DNA from 3 places in the Enterovibrio litoreus genome. Region 1 is predicted to be linked to each of the others. Evidence: predicted binding sites of a transcription regulator. Region 1 holds the regulator's gene; each other region holds the start of a gene.

Region 1 (7,638 bases):
ACTGTCGGTACGCGCCGTGACTAAAATGATACCCACGTCGGATTTGCTACGAAGATCTCGCGTAAGCATTAATCCATCTTCACCCGGTAAGTTGATGTCCAATAGAACAAGGTCAACATGCCGTTCATTCATAATCTTGTGCATTTCCCTGCCGTCAGTGGCCTGACTGACACTATATCCTTGTTTTTCGAAGTATCCGCCTACCATAGTGCGGGTAACCACTTCGTCATCTACGACCAGTATGTGATAACTCAATGCTGTCCTGTTCACAAATCGTCACGAAGGCGTGCACTCTAGCAGCAAAAATAACGCCAAAATTGATTTACCTCATGGTTTATGCATTTTTTTACAATCTCAATCCACCACCAATTCAACATGTTTGTTTTAAATTTTGCGAGTTACCTGTCATTTTCTGCATGTTTAGCACATTTAGAAGCACAGAGTCCCCACATTACTAAAACCAAACCCCTGCTGTTCACAATCTTTCACATCACGATCGAAGCTATTCATTTTGGTGCGTAACCATATTCACATCCAATCGTTACTATGCCCCACTCGAAATAACGCATCAAAAACACGTAGCTACAGTGCGCGGGTTTGCTTTCCCAACTCGGTTCAGGGAATGGCCCATCACTAACTACAAGAACATTATGGGTGTATCCATTTTTATGAAAAAGCTATTGCAGAAGCTGATGAAGCCAAGTCGCAAGTATCCAATCATTGCGCTGGTGCTGGTCGGTGCCGTCATTGCGGTCGCAGGTGTGGTCACGATGAACAAAACCTTTGAGGTGTTCTCGACCACGGAATTCTGTACGTCATGTCACACCATGCAGCAGAACTATGAAGAATATAAACAGTCGATCCACTTCAGCAATGCGAAGGGTATTCGTGCTGAATGCGTTGACTGTCACCAGCCGAAAGATTTCGCGGGTAAAGTCATGCGTAAAATGGGCGCAGTGACAGATCTATATCACCACTTTATCACTGGCAAAATCGATACCCCTGAACAGTTTGAAGAGCATCGCCTCGAACTTGCCCAGAAAGTCTGGGATCGCATGGCTGACGAGAACTACAAAACCTGTACGACTTGTCACTCTTACGACGCAATGGATCACAGCAAGCAATCGGTTAAAGCGATGAAAGAGATGATCCCTGCTGCAAAAGAAAACATGGCGTGTGTTGAGTGTCACAAGGGTATTGCCCATGAACTGCCAAACATGGCAGGCGGTTTCCGCAAAACATTCGAAACCCTCGCAGCGTCTGCTGTTGCCCCCGCTGGCGCGAAAAAACTTTACTCGCTGGAGGAGAAGAGCCTATTCGCTGGCGCAGATGCCAATGGCAAAGTGGAAGGCCAACTGCTGCCTGCTTCTGAAGTTGAAGTGATCGGTGAAGAAGGCGACATGCTGAAAGTGCGCATTCAAGGCTGGATTGAAACCAACGGTAAAGGCCGCGTGATGACCGAGTACATGGGCAAACGTGTGTTCAAAGCAACAGTACGTGGTGACGTAAAAGCCACTGAAACCGTGATTTCAGAAGAAGTTGATGCTGCAACCAATATTGCTTGGAAACAAGTTGCGGTAAATGCCTACATCACCAAAGACGGCATGCTAGAGAGCATTCAACCTGTTTGGGATTACGCTTCAGAAATGTACTCGTCTTCTTGTAACTCTTGTCACGCGGCACCGGCTCCAGGCCACTTCACAGCAAACGGCTGGATTTCAAGCCTGAAGGCGATGAGCGCTTATTACCGCTTGAGCAAAACCGAAGAGCGTACTCTGCTGAAATATCTGCAGAACCATGGTAGCGACACCGGCGGTGCTGGCGCGCACTAATCGGTAAGGACTGTCCACGAACAAGTCCGCAATCAAGAACAAATAATGGACAGGTGTTTCGGCACCTGTCCAACCAACTTTTAAAGAATAAGGATTCCTACATGGCGACTGAAAAACTACAAGGCATTACCCGCCGTCGTTTTCTCTCTGGCATGTTAACCGCCAGTGCAGGTGCTGTTATCGGCGGAAGCTTGCTGGCGCCGCGCTCAGCGATGGCCGCAACTGACGTAAAGACCACGTTCACTGGCGAGGTGATTCACGGTTCTCACTGGGGTGCTTTCCGCGCCAAAGTAGAAAACGGCATCTGGATTGACACCGTACCGTTTGAACACGACCCACACCCAACCGCAATGCTTAACGCGGTTCGCGAAGTGGTCTACAACCCTTCTCGCGTGAAGTACCCAATGGTACGTATCGATTGGCTGAAGCACGGCTGGAAATCTGACACGACACAACGCGGTGACAACCGTTTTGTTCGTGTGCCATGGTCTCAGGCTCTTGATTTCTTCCATCACGAGCTTGAGCGTGTTCAGAACACCTATGGCCCAAGTGCACTGTACGCAGGCAATACTGGCTGGCAATCAGTCGGTAAACTGAACGTTGCGGGCACCATGATGCACCGTGGTATTGGCTTGCATGGCACCTTCTTAGCGAAGATGGGTGACTACTCAACGGGTTCTGCGCAGGTTGTTCTGCCTTACGTAGCTGGCGCAATGGAAGTTTACGAGCAGCAAACATCGTGGCCTGTCGTTCTGGAAAACGCGAAAACTATCGTGATCTGGGGCAACGACCCGGTTAAGAACCTGCAAGTTGGCTGGCAGATCCCAGACCACAGCGTCTACGGTTACTACCAGCAACTGGCTGACAAAGTGAAAGCAGGCGAAATCAACGTTATTCACGTTGACCCTGTGAAAACCTCTTCTTACAAATTCTTCGGTGGCAAGCAGATTGCGGTTAACCCACAAACTGACGTGCCTTTGATGTTAGCGATAGCACACACCCTGTATACCGAGAAGCTGCACGATGAGCAGTTCTTGGCTGACTACACCACAGGTTTCGACAAGTTCCTGCCTTACCTATTGGGTGAGAAAGACGGCGTGGCGAAAACCCCAGAATGGGCAGAGAAAATCTGTGGCATTCAAGCTGATGAAATCCGCGAACTCGCACGTATCATGGCAAGTGGTCGTACACAGATCATGGCGGGTTGGTGTTTGCAGCGCATGCAGCACGGTGAGCAATATGCATGGATGATCGTCGTGGTGTCGGCAATGCTGGGACAAATTGGTCTACCTGGTGGTGGTTTCGGCTTCGGCTGGCACTATAATGATGCTGGTACTGTCACTTCCGCAGGCCCGCTGATGTCTGGCTTCAACTCAGTAACAGGCGTTGAACCTATCCACAACGGTAGCTACAACGGTTACTCTAATTTCATCCCGATTGCGCGCATTGTTGACTGCCTTGAAAACCCAGGCGAGACCATTGATTTCAATGGCCAAAAAGTCAAATTCCCGCACATCAAGATGGCCATTTCTTGTGGTAGTAACCTGTTCCACCAGCACCAAGATCGTAACCGAATGATCAAGGCATGGCGTAACTTGGAAACCTACGTGTCTATTGACCATCAGTGGACTGCGAGCTGCCGTTTTGCTGATATCGTTCTGCCTGCAACGACAACTTACGAGCGTAACGACATCGAGTCATTCGGTAACCACTCAAACAAAGGCATTATTGCGATGAAACAAATCGTAGAGCCAATGTTTGAAGCGAAAGACGATTTCGATATCTTCCGCGAGCTGTGCACCCGTTTTGATCGCGAAGAAGCCTTCACCGGTGGCAAAACCAAAATGGAATGGATCGAAGAGATCTATAACGGTGCACGCCTGCAAGGCCGTGGTATTGGCGTTCGCATGCCAAACTTCGTTAAATTCTGGGAAGAAGAACAGTTTATTGCCTTCCCTCAAGGTACCGAGTGGGTTCGTCACCAAGCATTCCGTAATGAACCTGATCTTGAGCCATTGGGCACAGCATCAGGTCTGATCGAGATTTACTGTAAGACAATCGCAGACATGGGTTACGACGACTGTCAGGGTCACCCTATGTGGTTCGAAAAAGTCGAGCGTAGCCATGGCGGTCCTAAGTCAAATAGCTACCCGCTACATATGCAAAGCTGTCACCCTAACTACCGTCTGCACTCACAATTGTGTTCGTCAGATTCGTTCCGTGACACTTACGCTGTCGCGGGTCGTGAGCCTTGCTACATCAACTCTGCTGACGCAAAAGCACGTGGCATTGTTTCTGGTGATGTGGTTCGTGTATTCAACGAACGTGGTCAGGTCCTTGCGGGCGCCGTCGTGACTGACGACTATAAAGCTGGCGTATGTCGTATTGAAGAAGGTGCTTGGTATGCGCCACTTGAAGGCGGCAAGCCGGGTACACTTTGTACTTACGGCGATCCAAACGTCCTGACTGTAGACATTGGTACTTCTAAGCTAGCGCAAGCAACCTCTGCGCATACCGCGCTGGTTGAAATTGAGAAGTACACGGGTGAAGCGCCAGCAGTAACAGGCTTCAGCGGCCCTATCGAAATTGACGATGTAAACCCACTGTTCCCGGCGATGGATATCGCATAAGAGACAGTGTGAAGAAAAAGGGCAGCTTAGCTGCCCTTTTTTACTCTATGTTAGATACACTTACTAACACGCTTCGTTTCTCTAACTATCGGGATGACAATGCAAGAATTTATTGCCATTAACGAACAACGCGCCGAATTTTACTGGTGGATGTCTTCTTTATTTGCTAACGAATTGACGCAAGAAGACCTCAATAATTATCACGGCGCAGACATGGGTAATTACTTTTCATCGTTAGCGATGACTCAAGAATTAAAAGCGCCGATCGCCGACTTTCGCAATGCACTCGCCGCGCTAAAACTTCGCGAAGATGCGCAGCTCGAGCTAGCGGCTGATTTCTGCGGTTTATTCCTCAGCACGCCCAAAACAGGCGCATTACCTTATGCGTCTATTTATATCGGTGAAACCGGTCTGTTGAACGATAAGCCCGCGCAAGAAATGGGTCAATGGATGGAAAAGTACGGCATTGCTCAACGTAAAGATTTCAATGAACCGTTTGACCATCTAGCGGTTGTGCTCGATTTCATGGGCAACCTCGTGATGTTAGCCAACAAGGAAACCGAGGAAGACCGACAAGAAGCTATGATGCAAGAACAACAAGCATTTTTGGAAACCATGGTGATGCCTTGGCTAGGCAACTTTCAAAAGGCGCTTAACCAATTCGATCAATTCGGTTTTTATAAAGCCGCTGGTGCATTGCTAACCGCATTTATGACATTGGATCTTTTATTCCTGAAAGGCGAATAAACCCGTTTCCCAAAGAGAACATGAAGCCGGGCAAGCCCGGTTTTTTCTTTTTTGAGCACGAAAACCGGAAAAAACCTGCTATTTCCCAAGCTTGATACGCTTCAAGCTTATGCGAGTCGCTTCAATTGATTAATTGCGGGCGCGGTCATGAGCCAGTAAACTGTGAACGCAAGCGATTGGCATTGAGACGTTTCTGTAATTTTGCAAACACCTAGTCAAAATGCCACGCACAGTAACCCCCCCTAACTACCACACTTGATGGAAAGCAAGTTGCTGGCAGTGTCGAGAAAGCATGACGACAAGGGGCTGAGAGTCAGTCTCTCCACCTTTTTAAAACGAATCCATTACGCCGCTTAGCATAGCGGCGTAAACATATTGAGCAGCCTCTATTTTTCAAGCTGCGAATGAAAACGATAAGAAGATTACCCAATGGCAACAATTAAAGATGTCGCACGCATGGCTGGTGTATCTACGACAACCGTTTCACACGTGATCAATAAAACACGTTTTGTCGCAGAAAACACAACCAAGAAAGTATGGGCCGCAGTCGACGACTTAAACTATGCGCCGAGTGCCGTTGCGCGCAGCTTGAAATGCAATTCAACACGCACTATCGGCATGCTGGTGACCAAATCTACCAACCCATTCTTTGCGGAAGTGGTTCATGGCGTTGAAGAATACTGCTATCGAGAAGGTTACACGCTGATCTTATGCAACACCGAAGGTAACCTTGCGAAACAACGCGACTACTTGCGCATGTTGGCAGAGAAGCGCGTTGATGGTCTTTTAGTGATGTGTTCAGACCTGAATGAAGAACTCTTGACGCTGTTGGAGAAAAAGAAAGATCTGCCAATGGTTGTGATGGACTGGGGCACTCAGCACGTGCATACAGACTGCATTCAAGACAATGCGGAAATGGGCGGCTACATTGCAACCAAACACTTCATTGATAACGGCCACACTAAAATTGGCTGTATTTCAGGCCAACTAGATAAGCTGACTTGCCAGACTCGACTAGAAGGCTTCAGAAAAGCGTTGTCAGAAGCAGGTCTTGAAGAGAATCCAAATTGGATTGTTGAAGCTGACTTCGAATGTGACTCTGCCGTTGAAGCTGCTAACATGATTTTGGCTCAGGAAGATCGACCAACGGCGGTGTTCTGTTTCAACGACATTATGGCACTGGCTGCCATCAGTACCTTTCGTCAGGCTGGCTTAGACATTCCTAATGATATATCCATCATTGGCTATGACAATATCGATTTAGCCGCATTTTTCTCTCCGCCACTCACCACCATCCACCAGCCGAAAAATCGACTGGGCAAGACGGCGATCAAATTACTGTTGGAGCGTTTAGCTAACAAAGAAAACCAACAACAAATCTTCGTGATGCAGCCGGAATTAATTGTTCGCAGTTCGGTGAAAAATCTGCGCTCAGAATAACATTTCTCTAAAATCCTCAACACTAAAAAGCTCGGAAATAACCATCTGGGCTTTTTCTTTTCTGGCAAGTTTTCCGACACTTTCAAACACATTTTTGCGACTAACCTCTTAAACACCAAATTGTCTAGTTTTCTAGTGCTACCCTTTATCCCAGTCGGAAAACGACCAATTTGGTCAAAAATGTTTCTATTACAAAGACAACCGAATATTTTCAACCACATCAATAGGATCCTATCTGAACCAAGATCACATTTTTTGAGACCAGCAATAACGACAAAATGATGCGATTCAGTTAATCTAAACGCCGTTAAGAAAAAGGCAAACCACCGCGAAAGCGTGGGACGCAAAGCTTCCGGCCTCTCAACACTGAATTCAATTTCGTGTTAGTGGTAGCGGAGCTACCGATGACGTTAGCATTTCCATATCGGATTCTTCCGGTTGGTTGACAATTCTCTGAATTAGCTTTGCTACGTTGCTCCTTGACCATTCATCCAGGAACGTATTGATTGAGAATAAGTCACATGGATAAACCTACACTAAAAAACACACTAAAATTCTTCGAATGTCTGGGCAAAATCAAATCTCGATCCATGTTTGGGGGGTTTGGCATATTTTGCGATGAGACAATGTTCGCACTGGTCGTCACCGATCAGCTTCACCTTCGTGCCGGTCAAGCGAATGAAGCTGAATTCAAGAAACTAACGATGACGCCTTACGTCTACAAAAAGCGCGGTTTCCCTGTCGTGACTAAGTACTATGCTGTGCCGGACAATTGGTGGGAGCAACCTGACGAGTTGATGGCTTATGCCACCACCGCCCTCGCCATCGCTAGAGACGATCAGCAAGAAAAGAAGACTGCGGCGCCAACGCGTATCAAAGATTTGCCGAACCTACGACTTGCCACAGAACGAATGCTAAAAAAAGCAGGTATCGATTCTGTAGAGCAGTTGCACACTGAAGGCGCCGTGAAAGCCTATCAAGCGTTGCAG
Region 2 (7,638 bases), 1.1 Mb from region 1:
ATCGCGTACCGAGTGATGAACAGGTTGCTGAGCGCAGAGCGATGACTGGTATTGGGTATTTGTCGGTGGAAGGCAACTCACTGGTCAAAACGAACCCTGATCTTTATGTTGATTTGTCATCTATTGCAAAGGGGTTCGGTGTTGATGTGGTAGCTAGCTATTTGGCTGAGCTAGGGATCGAAAACTACTTGGTTGAGATCGGCGGTGAGCTTCAACTCCGTGGGGTTAATGCGGAAGGCGTACCTTGGCGTATCGCGATTGAAAAGCCAAGCACTGACCAGCAAACCGTCCAAGAGATTATCGCACCGGGTGATATGGCGGTGGCTACATCTGGAGATTATCGCAATTACTTTGAAGAAGGTGGTGTGCGTTACTCTCACACCATCGATCCTAAAACCGCTAAGCCAATTAATCATCGTTTGGTATCCGTGACTGTACTGGATAAATCATGCATGACGGCTGATGGCCTTTCGACCGCTTTTACGGTGATGGGACCTGAAGATGCATTGGCGTTGGCCAACAGAGAAAATATTCCAGCATTTTTCATTGTAAAGACGGATAATGGATTTAAAGAGATCGCATCGGATGCGTTTAAACACTATCTAACACGTTAAGGGTAATGAGATGTCTGAGTATCTGATAACGTTTTCGGTTTTCTTGCTAGTGATTGCTGGCATGGCGATCGGCTACATTATTCAACGCAAAACCATCAGTGGAAGCTGTGGTGGTTTGGGGTCGGTTGGCATTGAAAAAGAATGCGATTGCCCAGAGCCTTGTGATGCAAGGCAAAAGCGCGAAGCACGAGCCGCGAAAGCAGCAGAGTGGAAGAAGAATCAAATTATTTAAGACAAGCAAAAACCGCCGCAAGGCGGTTTTTTAATAGACGACGTTATTCCTTCCGTTAGATTTCGCCTTGTATAGGTTGTCATCTGCACACTTGAGCAACTGAGGCACAGACTGCTCTCCGCTTGCAACACCAACGCTAACCGTCACGTGTATCGTCTTGCCATTGTAACTAATACTGGTCTTTTCCAATTGGTCGCGAAGAGCCTCGACCTCGGCATTAAATACATCAATATCGCTGGTGCAAAGTACGACAAACTCTTCTCCGCCAAATCTAGCGGGCAGTGCTGTAGAGAAAGCGGTATTGAGAATTTGCCCAATCGTTTTTAAAGCATGGTCACCGCCACCGTGTCCAAATTCATCGTTGACCTGTTTGAAGTGATCAATATCGATCATGGCAATGCTTTTGAAATTTACTGGGTTTTCGGCAGCAAAATTAAAAAAGTATCGACGATTCCACAAGCCAGTTAACTCGTCGCGATTAGTGAGAAAGTAAAGTTGTTCGTTGGCATCTTGCCTATCCAGTAACGAATGTATGCGGCAGTAAAATTCTTCCTGATTAAATGGCTTGTTGAGATAGTCGTTTGCACCTGCTTTCAAAAATTGGGGCGTCAGATCGGGATTGGTTGACGCAGATAACCCAATAATAGCGACTTGCTCTCGATCCCATTCCATCCGTAAATGTTGTGTTAGCTCTACACCATTCATTAAGGGCATATCGTTGTCAGTGATGACAAGGTCTATCTTCCAACAGTTGTTTATCACCTCGAGTGCTTCGATGCCATTCGATGCGGTATGTACCGTGAGATACTGACGCTCTAGCAATTCAGCCAGGTATTGTGTGATGGCAGGGGAGTCGTCAACGACCAATGCAATTTTATCGATGTTGTTGACTAGACGGTTCAGCAGAGGCGCTAAAAACGCCAATGAGACGGAACTGTCTTTCAGAATGTAATCAACAATGCCCTTTTTCAAAAGCTCATCACGGATGGTCTTGTCTGCGTTTCCGGTGAGAACAATGGCGCGATAACCCGCTTCTAGCACTTCGTCAATCACTTCCCCTTTTGGCGCATCAGGCAGGCAGTAATCTAACACTGCACAGATCAAGGAAGGTTTAGTATCAATAAATGCTAGGGTATCGGTTTTATTGCTGAATATGATGGGCTCAAACCCGGCATCCTCAAGCAAAGCAGAGACGTAGTTTTGAAAAGTCGGGCTGTCATCGACAACAAGCACTTTGCGATTCATTACCATGAGGCACTCTTATTTAATGGGGTTCATTTATGGGGCACATGTTTCCTTTTGATTACTGGTCTAAGTATAGACAAGACTTGGTGAGGAATGGCGAATTGACATCACCATTGGTTACTGTGAATATAAACAGTATTCTGATTGATTCGATAGAGTTCATGAGAAAGATTATCCACGTTGACATGGACTGTTTTTATGCCGCTGTAGAAATGCGAGATAACCCGGCTCTAAGGGATATCCCTCTTGCGATTGGCGGCTCAGAAACACGCAGAGGCGTGATATCGACCTGTAATTACCTTGCACGAAAGTATGGTGTGCGTTCGGCAATGGCAACGGCTCATGCAAAGAAGCTTTGCCCAGACCTCACGGTAGTTCGTGGTGATATGAGCAAATACAAAGCTGTTTCCCACCAAATTAGAACTATTTTTGCACGGTATACCGACAAGATCGAACCTCTCTCTCTTGATGAAGCATACCTTGATGTAAGTGACTGCTCACTATTTAGAGGGTCGGCAACACTGATCGCTGAAGATATTCGGCAGTCCATAAAGCGGGAGCTTGGGTTAACCGCATCAGCAGGTGTTGCTCCGGTAAAATTTATCGCCAAAATCGCATCAGATCTGAATAAACCTGATGGCATTTATGTCATAACACCGGATGAGATTGATGGCTTTGTGAAAACACTGCCACTGGAGAAAATTCCGGGTGTTGGGAAAGTCACCTTGGCTAGATTGCATGAACTGGGTTTGTTCAAGGGGGAAGATATTCAGCAGTTTGATCGAAACTTGCTGCTTCAGCGGTTTGGTAAATTTGGTCATGCGTTATACAACCGTTGTCAGGGCATTGATGACAGAAACATAGAAACTGATCGAGTTCGTAAATCGGTAGGGGTAGAGCGAACCTTGCCTGAAGACATCCGCACCGAAGCTGAGTGCTTGGCGGTGATGGAATCGCTTTATGACGAAATGGAAACACGGTTAAAACGAGTCTGCCCTGATATGGAGATCGCGCGCCAAGGCGTGAAACTGAAGTTTTCAGATTTTCAGTTAACGTCGGTAGAGCACCGTCAATGGCGTTACGATTCTGCTGAATTTCCAGCGCTGATGAAAGAGGCACTTACCAGGCAGCAAGGCAGGGGGGTGCGTTTGATTGGGCTTAGCGTTGGGCTTAAATCAGAAGATAAAGACAAGGCCGCACAATTGAGCTTCGAATGGTAAAAGAGCGCCGATTGGCGCTCTTAGTGTATGAATTAGTGAGTGTTCGGTGTCATTATACTTTCTCTGGAATTGCGCCAAGCATGGCAATCATTTGTTCCCAGAACAAACCAACAGTGGCAATGTTCACTTTCTCGTCAGGCGAATGGGGATACTTAATCGTTGGGCCGAAAGAGATCATATCCATGTCAGGATAAGGCTTTTTGAAAAGTCCACATTCCAAACCCGCGTGGATCACCATGATGTCCGGTACACGGCCATAGATATCTTCATAGATTTTACGGAAGATATGCATGATTTCTGATTCAGGATCTGGCTTCCAGCCCGGGTAAGCGCCTGAAAATTCGACGTTTGCATCAGCAAGTTCACCGAATGAGCGAAGCATGCTTTCTACATAACTGCGGCCGCTATCTCCTAGTGAGCGGATAAGGCACAGTAATGTCATGGTGCTCTCTTCAGTGGTGATCACACCAAGATTCAGCGACGTTTCAACCACACCTTCAATATCATCACTCATGCGGATCACGCCGTTAGGGCAGGCGTTGATCGCAGCGATAACGCGCTTTTGAACACTGGCGGTAAGCGCTTGCTCACTGATGTCGTGATCCGACACAGTGAGGGAGATCGATGATTCCACTGCGCCGAGCTCATCTTTTAGCAATGCTTCAAAATGCGCAAATAGAGACGCCATTTTGTCAGCATTTTCAGAAGGAACGGCAAGGTACGCAAACGCTTCGCGTGGGATAGCATTACGTAATGTGCCACCGCGAAGAGAAAGAAGGCGTAACCCGAGTTCTTCAGCATGTCCCGCCAGAAAACGGCCCAGAAGTTTATTGGCATTCGCGCGACCAGTGTGAATATCCACACCAGAATGTCCGCCTTTTAGCCCTTTGATTTGCAGTGCTTTACCAAGGTAACCTTCACTCAGATCTTCGCGTTCAAGCGTGAAGGTTATCGCGGTGTCAACGCCGCCAGCACAACCCATGTAAATTTCACCTTCCTGCTCGGAGTCAGTGTTCAGCAAAATATCACCGTCTAACCAGCCTTCTTTGAGGCCAAATGCGCCAGTCATGCCTGCTTCTTCGTCGATGGTGAGCAGCACTTCGAGAGGGCCGTGTGCAATATCATTGGCGGCAAGAACAGCAAGACAGGTTGCCATCCCCATACCGTTATCTGCACCAAGTGTTGTGCCATTCGCCGTCACCCATTCGCCATCAATGTAAGGACGAATGGGATCAGTGACGAAGTCATGCTCAGTGCTTTCGTTTTTTTGAGGCACCATGTCTATATGAGCTTGAAGCACTACGCCTTTTCGGTTCTCCATGCCTGACGTTGCCGGTTTTTTGATGATGACATTACCGACATCATCACGACACACAGACAAACCTTCATGGGTTGCCCAATCCACAATGTATTGGGCAAGCTGGTCTTCATGCTTTGAAGGGTGGGGTATAGAACAAATCTTATCGAAAAACTGCCACACAGGTTGTGGCGACAATTGGCTGATCTCTGACACGGGCAATCTCCAGAAAAACACAGAATAAAGAGGCATACAGTGCTGCATGCCAATAAGCTAACAGAATTTGTAGCGGAAAAGTATGCCTTGTTAAATGCATACTGCTGCATTGCGGCTAGAATTCCTGCCAATAATGCTATTTATTTGGTACGGGATGGGATAGAGACGTTGCGGTACATTTAAGGCATAGGTTATGTGTCAAATCCAGGCATCTAACGCTAAGCCCTTATCAGCGATACATGGTCACAAGTTCCCGATCCATTTTTGTAATTAAATTACGAAAGTGATAATTTTGGTCTGTTTATGTGATTCATGTCACTTTTATTGTTGTACTAAAATAACGAAAAGAGTATTATCTCACCGTCTTCTGGATGGGCAGTAAGCCCAAAGACACAGCCATGCGCTAGCATTTGTTTATGGATAAACCCGAAATTATTCGTCTCCACGGAACCGAGCTTTACTAAAGCTGCATTTATTCGATTCGAATTTTTTGAGGTACAAATGATGAAAGGCAACTCTGCGTGTCAATACTGGAATCGTGGTTCTGTATACACCAACAATTTTCGTTATCCGGCAACGTTCGGATACAAAAGCAAGTAATCAATCACTCGCTTGAAAGAAGTATTACCCCGCTCTAACAGATATTTTTCCATTTTTGGAAATCAGATTTTCATCTGGCGCCACTTTTTAGTGGCGTTTTTTTTATCTTAATTTCTCTCCCGCCTACGCTGTCTATCCCGTTGATGGGTCGCAATGAATCTCGCATTTTGACATCACTGGGCTGTATGGCCGTCTCAGATTAATGGTTTGTACATTTATCAATCCAAATTCCTCCCTAATATAGACACCCTAAATCGACGAAATCATCAGGATGATGGTAAGTCGTCTGTTTCGTCAGCGATCGGAGTCTAAGTGATGCAATTCTCACTGGAAATTTCACGAAGTGGCGAGTAAGATCCGCGTCAAATTCCGACGCAAACGTTTTCGTTAAGCGTTTGTGTCACATTGACTGGCATACACACACTTTCCAAGGAACCGAAAGCCATGCTTGAGCGTCTATTTAAGTTAAAAGAGCAAGGTACAGATATACGAACCGAGATCATTGCGGGATTGACCACTTTCCTGACAATGGCTTATATCATTTTTGTAAACCCTGCCATCTTGTCTGAAACAGGCATGGATCGTGGAGCGGTATTTGTTGCCACCTGTTTGGCGGCAGCAATTGGTTGTTTCGTGATGGGTCTTGTTGCTAACTACCCAGTTGCACAGGCACCAGGCATGGGCTTGAACGCCTTCTTTACCTATACCGTTGTATTCCAAATGGGGTATTCGTGGCAGGTCGCTTTGGGTGCGGTATTCCTATCGGGTCTTTGTTTTATTGCCCTAAGCTTGTTTAAAGTACGTGAATGGATTATTCACTCCATCCCTCTTTCTCTTCGAACGGGCATTTCAGCGGGTATTGGTATGTTTTTGGCGCTTATCGCGCTGCAAAACTCTGGCATCGTTGTTGCGCACCCTGCAACCTTAGTGTCTATGGGTGACTTGTCATCGTTTGCTCCAGCGATGGCGGCATTAGGTTTCTTCTTGACAATTGGCTTGGTGAATCGCGGCATTAAAGGCGCGGTGATGATTGCCATCCTAATCGTGACGGGTATTGCTGTTGCTACGGGTAACGTGCAATACGGCGGTATCATGTCTGCGCCACCGAGTATTGCGCCAACCTTTATGCAGATGGATCTATCTGGTGCATTTGAAATTGGCATGATTTCAGTGGTGTTCGCATTTCTTTTCGTCGATCTGTTTGATACTGCTGGCACCTTAGTTGGTGTGGCGCAAAAAGCAGAGCTAATGGATAAAGACGGTAAGCTACCACGCTTGAATCGCGCACTGTTGGCTGATAGTACAGCAACCACAGTAGGCGCGGTGCTGGGTACATCGAATACGACGTCTTATATCGAAAGTGTGTCGGGCGTTGCTGCAGGTGGCCGCACAGGATTGACTGCCGTTGTCGTGGGTATCTTGTTCCTGCTTGCACTGTTCTTTTCACCATTAGCGGGTATGGTGCCAGCGTATGCTACGGCAGGTGCTTTGTTCTATGTTGCGATCCTGATGATGTCTGGTTTGGTCAGCGTTAACTGGCGTGATCTGACAGAAGCGGCACCCGTTGTCGTTGTTTGCTTGATGATGCCTTTGACATATTCCATTGCAAACGGTATCGGTTTGGGCTTTATCTCTTACTGCGCAATCAAAGCGTTTAGTGGTAAAGGACGTGACGTACCTATCAGTATTTGGGTTCTGGCTGCCCTGTTCTTGCTGAAATTCGTTATGTAAGACACAATACGCCGCAATATTTTTTAGTGAGTTAAAAGGCGACCATCGCCTCCGAGGTTTTCTGAAATGAGCAACAAGTTTGTTATCACCTGGGACAACATGCAAATGTATACCCGCCAGTTGGCTGAGAAGCTACTACCTGCTGAGCAGTGGAAAGGCATTATCGCGGTGAGCCGTGGTGGTTTGGTTCCCGCTGCTATTTTGGCGCGTGAGCTGGGTATTCGTCATGTAGATACGGTTTGTATCTCTAGCTATGACCATGATCATCAGCGTGATATGCAAGTAATAAAGAAAGCTGACGGCGATGGCGAAGGTTTTATCGTGGTTGATGATCTCGTTGACACTGGTGGTACTGCGGAAGTGATTCGCAACATGTATCCAAAAGCCAAATTTGTGACCGTCTGTGCGAAACCTGCGGGCAAGCATCTGGTTGATGACTATGTGGTCGATATCGCTCAAGATTGTTGGATTGAGCAACCTTGG
Region 3 (7,638 bases), 1.1 Mb from region 1:
TGGCGCAAAGCATTGATATCATAGTCAGCTTGAATGCCCCTAGGCAGTTGAGCCCAACGAACATTGAGAGAAGGATTGTCATCCAATACGGTTTGGCTGGTTGAAAGTATCGCGCCCGCTTGTGCACGAAACACCTGCACATCGGCGCGGGCTTCTGGCCCGGTGATCCATTGACTTTTGCCATTGGATAGCGCCGTTCGACCATCGAGGCTCGCAGCCAGTTTGAGCTGCACATACGGCAAACCAGTTTTCATCATTTTGATGAATCCCGCATTCAGCGCTTCAGCTTGCGCTTGCATCAAACCAACATCCACTTGAATGCCTGCATCTCGCATTCGCTGAACACCACGCCCTGCGACCTTCGGATTGGGATCAACCATGGCGCACACCACGCGGCTAACGCCGGCAGCAATTAATGCGTCGGCACAAGGCGGCGTTCTTCCATGGTGCGAGCAAGGCTCAAGCGTGACATAGGCTGTCGCGCCTTTGGCTTTTTCACCGGCAGCGCGCAAAGCATACACTTCGGCGTGCGGTTCACCCGCCCGAAAATGAAAACCTTCACCGACAATGTCATCGTCTTGCGTGATCACGCAACCAACATTGGGGTTAGGTGCAGTGGTATAGACGCCGCGTTTTGCCAAAGCAATAGCACGCAGCATCATGTCAGAATCAAAAATAGAAAACATGTGACCGCTTACTTTTCCAGACGGGCAATTTCTTCGCCGAAGTCTCTGATGTCTTCAAAGCTGTGATACACAGACGCAAAACGGATATAAGCCACTTTATCGAGCTCTTTCAACGCTTCCATCACCAAATTCCCCACCATGGTTGACGATACTTCGCGCTCACCGGTGGCTCGAATGGTGGATTTGATCGTGTTGATGGCTTTTTCGATATCATCAGTGCTGACAGGACGTTTTTCCAGTGCGCGCTGAATACCACCGCGCAGCTTGTCTTCGTCAAACGGTTCTCTATTGCCATTGGTTTTGATGATACGCGGCATCACCAGTTCTGCCGTTTCAAACGTGGTATAACGTTCGCTACACGCCAAACACTGACGACGACGGCGCACCTGATGGCCGTCTGCGACCAATCGTGAATCAATGACTTTGGTGTCATTCGCACCACAAAATGGACAGTGCATCTCACCTCCTCAAACAATTGACCAACAGTGTACCCGATTTAATCGCAAGGGTAAGCGGTGTTACGGGGATTTCAGGCACAAAAAAAGCACCCGAAGGTGCTTTTTCAATCACGGATAACTTACGCGTAAACAGGAAGGCGTTTGCAAATATCCAACACTTTCGCTTTTGTGGCGTCAATCACTTGCTGATCGTTGATGTTATCCAGTACATCACACATCCAGTTTGCCAATGCTTTGGCATCATCTTGTGTGAAGCCACGGCGAGTGATCGCTGGCGTACCAACACGAATACCCGAGGTCACAAATGGGCTACGTGGGTCATTAGGGACACTGTTTTTGTTCACAGTGATGTTTGCAGCACCCAATGCAGCATCTGCTTCTTTACCTGTGATGTCTTTGTCGATGAGATCAACCAAGAACAGGTGGTTTTCGGTGCTGTTAGAGACGATTTTATAACCGCGCTCTTGGAACTGACCAACCATGGCTTTTGCATTAGCAACAACGCGATGTTGGTAGTCTTTGAACTCAGGCTCCATGGCCTCTTTGAATGCGACCGCTTTTGCTGCGATAACATGCATCAATGGGCCACCCTGACCACCAGGGAATACCGCTGAGTTCAACTTCTTGTACATGTCTTCGCCTGCGTTAGACAGGATCAAACCGCCACGAGGACCTGCCAACGTTTTGTGCGTAGTGGTCGTCACAACGTGTGCGTGTGGGATTGGCGTTGGGTAAGCATCCGCTGCAATCAAACCCGCAACGTGCGCCATATCAACAAACAGGTAAGCGCCTGCCTTGTCCGCGATTTCACGCATACGCGCCCAATCTACGATTTGTGAGTAAGCAGAAAAACCACCGATGATCATCTTAGGTTTGTGCTCAAGCGCCAGCGCTTCCATTTCGTCGTAGTTGATTTGACCCGCTTCGTCGATACCGTAAGGGATTACGTTGTAATGCTTGCCAGAAAAGTTTACTGGTGAACCGTGAGTCAAGTGACCACCATGTGCCAAGCTCATACCCAACACAGTATCACCTGGGTTAAGCAGTGCCATGTAAACCGCACTGTTCGCTTGTGAACCTGAGTGTGGCTGCACGTTTGCGTATTCTGCACCAAACAGTTCACACGCACGGTCAATCGCCAATGCTTCTGCTTTGTCGACATACTCACAACCGCCGTAGTAGCGCTTGCCTGGATAGCCTTCCGCATACTTGTTAGTCAGTTGGGAACCTTGCGCTTCCATAACGCGAGGGCTGGTGTAGTTTTCTGACGCGATGAGCTCGATGTGCTCTTCCTGACGTGCTGTTTCTTCTTGGATCGCGGCAAATAGTTCCGGATCGTAATCAGCAATATTCATGTCACGCTTTAGCATCTGTATCTCCTGACTCAGATTGTTCCCAATGTAACCAAGTTGACCAAATGACTCGTTAAAACAAACCATCAGGACAACCTGGTTGTAACCTCAGAATGGGTTAAATGCTGCCAATTCAATAACGCCAGTATCCATACAGACGCAAACGTTTTCGTCATGACCATTCTATGGCTGCGATTCTACAAAATTTGTTGCGCAACAGGTAGTAGCAATCACATTTTTTTTATCTCAGTAAACATGGTCATTTTTCATTCTTGTCATGAATTGAATTCATTTTGACCAAAACCAGCCACTGTAAACCTTTGATCTTTACACTGCGTAACAAAGCGCTGACACTTTCGTAAGGCTAAGTTTTCTCTCCCTCTTTTCTGCCTTTTGCATAGTCATTAAGATGCCCTGCTTTTTATATTGTCTTGCATGTCGTTGCGCCACTTTCGCCTTCATTCGCGACAAGCCACATTTTCCAGCTCTAAGGAGTAGAGACGTTGAACCTACAGCCCAAACACACCAGCGTTGAAGACATGATTGCCATATTGTCTGGCACATTTCTTGTCGCTCAAGGTGTGTATTTTCTTCAGCAAGCAGGGCTACTCACTGGCGGCACAACGGGTCTCGCCTTGCTTGTCACCCAATTTGTCGATCTGTCCTTTGGTACGCTGTACTTTTTATTCAACATCCCTTTTTACATCATGGGCTGGCATCGCTTTGGCACTCAGTTCGCGTTGCGCAGTGTGTTTGCAGGCGGCATGGTCTCGCTGATTGTCGACCATATTTCCCATGTATTTACCATCGGTTGGCTGTCTCCGCTCTACTGTGGGTTAATTGGCGGCCTGTTGATGGGCGTCGGCATGCTGATGATTTTTCGTCATAACGCAAGTTTGGGCGGGTTCAATGTGTTGGCGCTGATTTGTCAGGATAAATTTGGCATTCGCGCGGGTAATGTACAAATGGCGATCGATATCTGTATTTTACTCGCCTCATTCTTCTTTGTGTCACCATGGTTACTTCTTTGCTCAGTGCTAGGCGCGTTTGTGCTCAACCTCGTCCTCACCATGAACCACAGGCCCGACCGCTACGTGGTGTGCTACTGAACTCACGGTTGACATCGCCACTTATAGAGACACAAAACAAAAAGACCACCATCAGGCGGTCTTTTTGTTTCAATAGCAAGTGTAACGCTCTAACGCATGCAAAGTGCGATTAAATCGCCTCTTCGTCTTCTTCACCGGTACGGATACGCACAACGCGCTCCACTTCGGTGACAAAGATCTTACCATCACCAATCTTGCCAGTTTGCGCGGTTTCAACAATCGTATCAACACACTGATCAGCGGCATCGTCAGACACAACGATTTCTAATTTCACTTTTGGCAGAAAATCCACCATGTATTCTGCACCGCGGTATAGCTCTGTGTGGCCTTTCTGACGACCAAAACCTTTCACTTCCGAGACGGTCATACCTGTAATACCGACTTCCGCCAACGCTTCACGCACATCGTCAAGTTTGAACGGTTTGATAATCGCTTCAATTTTTTTCATTTTGCATTCCCTTTAAATACCCGCTAAAGCGCTAGCATCAACCTGTTAATTGTAACCCTACCGAGTTCAGTTCGCGCAGCTTTCACTAAAAAAATGAGTCCGTTAAACCAGTGATTTTTTCCATTGGGTGGTTTTGGCTTCTTCGCAAGCAAACGGCTGTTGGTAACCCGAATTGGCTAACAACGCCTGCATGGGCTTGCGACCAATCACGGCGCCACAGTCCACTTTTAATTCATGCGTCACGGTCGCGGCATAAGCTTCCAATGCGTTAAGTAGAGCCTTACCTATCCCCTGAAGCCGAGATGCCTCATCCACTTCAAGCAAGGTGATAGTCGCATTGCTGACCATAATGCCGTTATGACGTTTTTCATGCTGTAATACAGCCACAGCAACAGGTTCACCATTTTTCTCCGCCACCAGCATAGGCAATTCCTGATCACTTGATGGACTCGCCAATTTGGCCAAAGCAGGAAAACGGGCTTGAAGGGTGTCAGGCGCTTGCCCTGTCGGAATTAGCGTTAAACTGATTGCACTATCCATTGCTCTTCTCTCCATGTTTTGCCGCCACACTTTACCCTCTCGCCAATACTGGGCGCAATCAGATAGAAAAGCCGCTACTCGAAGGTAGCGGCTTGTGTCACAAGTTTTGCATTTTTACGGCTTGCATGTCGTTAACCCAGTTTTACACGTGCGTTGCGGAACATACGCATCCACGGGCTATCTTCGCCCCAGCCATCTGGGTGCCATGAGTTCGCGACCGTGCGGAACACACGCTCAGGGTGCGGCATCATGATCGTCACGCGACCGTCTGTGGTGGTTAAACCTGTAATACCATTTGGCGAACCATTCGGGTTTGACGGATAGTTTTCAGTCACGCTACCGAAGTTATCTAAATAACGCAGTGCAACGGTGCCAGATTGCTCAATCGCAGCAAGATGCTGGGCATCACGCACTTCCACACGACCTTCTCCATGCGAAACAGCAATCGGCATACGAGAGCCTGCCATGCCACCAAGGAACAGAGATGGGTTTTCTTGCACTTCTACCAGGCTGAATCGCGCCTCAAAGCGCTCAGATTCATTGCGCACGAAGCGTGGCCACAAATCGGCACCAGGGATCAACTCCTGCAAGTTTGATAGCATCTGACAGCCATTACACACGCCCAGCGAGAAAGAATCTCCACGCTGGAAGAAGCGAGCGAACTGATCACGGGCGTCATCGTTGAACAAAATGGATTTCGCCCAACCTTCGCCTGCGCCCAGTACGTCACCGTATGAGAAGCCGCCACAGGCAACCAGACCATTAAAGCCATCAAGAGATACTTTGCCGCCCAGAATGTCGCTCATGTGAACGTCTTTGGCATCGAAGCCTGCTCGATCAAACGCGGCGGCCATTTCAACATGAGAGTTAACGCCTTGCTCACGTAAAATCGCCATTTGAGGACGCGCGCCTGTCGCAATAAACGGCGCGGCAATGTCTTCTTTCACATCAAACGTCAGTGCGGCAGACAAACCAGGATCGGTCACGTCTTTCTTGGCATCAAATTCTTGTTGTGCACACGTAGGGTTGTCACGCATGGCTTGCATCTGGTGGGTGGTTTCCGCCCAAATCGCGCGAAGTTCAGTGCGGTTTTGCTCCAGCACCAAATCATCACCATTCCAAATGCGCACCGTATCTTCATCGCTCAGCGTACCAATAACATGGGTACACGCTTCTAAGCCGTGCGCAGCCAAGGTCGATTGAACTGCATCCAAATCTTCAGTGCGAACCTGAACAACGGCACCCAACTCTTCGTTAAACAGTGCCGCCAGATCGTCATTACATTCGCCATCGGCAGACAAGGTATTGATGTCCACTTCCACGCCAGTGTGACCCGCAAACGCCATTTCCGCCAAGGTGACATACAAGCCACCGTCACCACGATCGTGGTAGGCCAGCAGTTTCTCGTCTCGCACCAACGATTGCATGGCAAGGAAGAAACCTTTTAGCAACTCCGGGCTGTCAACATCTGCAGGCTTGTCACCCAATTGCTTGTAGACTTGCGCCAGTGCTGTTGCACCAAGGCGGTTTTGACCTTGACCAAGGTCAACCAGCACCAGTGCACTTTCGCCTTTATCCGTGCGAAGCTGCGGCGTCACGGTTTTACGCACATCGTTCACACGGCCAAAAGCGGTAATAATCAATGACAACGGTGAGGTGTTTTCTTTTTGCTCGCCATCTTGCTCCCAGCGGGTTTTCATCGACATAGAGTCTTTGCCCACAGGAATTGTCAAATCAAGCGCAGGACACAATTCTTCACCAATCGCTTTAACGGCTTCATACAGACCCGCATCTTCACCCGGGTGACCAGCTGCAGCCATCCAGTTTGCAGACAAGTTAATGCGCTTCAAATCGCCAATATCTGCACACGCAATATTGGTTAGCGCTTCCGCGACCGCCAAACGTGCTGATGCAGCGAAATCAAGCAAAGCGACTGGTGTGCGCTCACCCATCGACATCGCTTCGCCGTGATAAGTGTCATAGCTCGCGGCCGTAACGGCACAGTTCGCCACAGGCACCTGCCATGGGCCCACCATTTGGTCTCGCGCCACCAAACCCGTGACCGTACGGTCACCAATGGTGATCAAGAAGGTTTTTTCTGCCACTGAAGGCAAACGCAGTACGCGCTGTGATGCCTCTTCTACAGAGATGCCATCACGATCAATGGCTTTACCTTCCACTTTTTGTGTTTGCACATCACGGTGCATTTTCGGTGGTTTGCCAAGCAACACGTCGAGCGGCATGTCGATTGGCGTATTGTCGAAATGCTCATCTTCAAGGGTCAAATGACGCGCTTCAGTCGCTTCACCCACCACAGCGTAAGGTGCGCGCTCACGCTGACAAATCGCATCGAATACGTCCATGTTTTCTGGCGCAACCGCCATAACATAACGTTCTTGAGATTCATTACACCAAATTTCCAGCGGGCTCATGCCCGGCTCATCGTTCGGTACATTGCGCAGTTGGAATTTACCACCGCGCTCGCCGTCATCAACCAGTTCAGGCAACGCATTCGAAATACCGCCTGCGCCCACATCATGAATAAATGCAATTGGGTTGTCGTCGCCCAACTGCCAGCAGCGGTCGATCACTTCCTGACAGCGACGTTCCATTTCTGGGTTTTCACGCTGTACCGAAGCAAAGTCCAAATCTTCCGCTGACTGACCAGACGCCATTGAAGACGCCGCACCGCCGCCCAAACCAATGTTCATGGCAGGGCCGCCAAGTACGATAAGTTTCGCACCAACAGGGATCTCTTTTTTCTGCACATGCCCGTCGCGAATGTTACCCATGCCGCCCGCAATCATGATTGGCTTGTGGTAACCACGCACTTCTTCACCGTTGTGCGACGTGACTTTTTCTTCGTAGGTACGGAAATAACCCAATAGGTTAGGACGACCAAACTCATTATTGAATGCCGCGCCACCCAAAGGGCCTTCCAGCATGATGTCCAGTGCATTTACGATACGGCTAGGCTTGCCGAAATCCGTTTCCCACGGTTGTTCAAAACCTGGGATACGTAAGTTAGACACAGTGAAACCAACC

The links. Region 1 encodes PurR, which represses purine synthesis genes. Its sites were predicted from a motif close to TNANGNAAACGTTTNCNTNA; they were not measured.
Region 2: a site for PurR is predicted at 5,795-5,814, ahead of AB8599_RS03545 (NCS2 family permease). Genes of this name have one in related genera too.
Region 3: a site for PurR is predicted at 2,652-2,671, ahead of glyA (serine hydroxymethyltransferase). Genes of this name have one in related genera too.

Annotation. Positions count from the first base shown of each region.
Region 1 covers NZ_CP166194.1:1,879,727-1,887,364, forward strand. The annotation lists gene torR (two-component system response regulator TorR) at 1-255, opposite strand, end outside; gene torC (pentaheme c-type cytochrome TorC) at 669-1,832, shown strand; gene torA (trimethylamine-N-oxide reductase TorA) at 1,934-4,462, shown strand; gene torD (molecular chaperone TorD) at 4,562-5,209, shown strand; gene purR (HTH-type transcriptional repressor PurR) at 5,639-6,649, shown strand; cyclic di-GMP riboswitch class I at 6,957-7,055, shown strand; gene AB8599_RS08220 (TfoX/Sxy family DNA transformation protein) at 7,171-7,638, shown strand, end outside.
Region 2 covers NZ_CP166194.1:825,138-832,775, forward strand. The annotation lists gene AB8599_RS03520 (FAD:protein FMN transferase) at 1-614, shown strand, start outside; gene nqrM ((Na+)-NQR maturation NqrM) at 625-846, shown strand; gene AB8599_RS03530 (diguanylate cyclase) at 877-2,097, opposite strand; gene dinB (DNA polymerase IV) at 2,253-3,311, shown strand; gene AB8599_RS03540 (aminoacyl-histidine dipeptidase) at 3,364-4,824, opposite strand; gene AB8599_RS03545 (NCS2 family permease) at 5,869-7,155, shown strand; gene gpt (xanthine phosphoribosyltransferase) at 7,222-7,638, shown strand, end outside.
Region 3 covers NZ_CP166194.1:787,398-795,035, reverse strand. The annotation lists gene ribD (bifunctional diaminohydroxyphosphoribosylaminopyrimidine deaminase/5-amino-6-(5-phosphoribosylamino)uracil reductase RibD) at 1-686, opposite strand, end outside; gene nrdR (transcriptional regulator NrdR) at 695-1,144, opposite strand; gene glyA (serine hydroxymethyltransferase) at 1,264-2,514, opposite strand; gene AB8599_RS03350 (YitT family protein) at 3,000-3,605, shown strand; gene glnB (nitrogen regulatory protein P-II) at 3,715-4,053, opposite strand; gene AB8599_RS03340 (GNAT family N-acetyltransferase) at 4,156-4,593, opposite strand; gene purL (phosphoribosylformylglycinamidine synthase) at 4,725-7,638, opposite strand, start outside.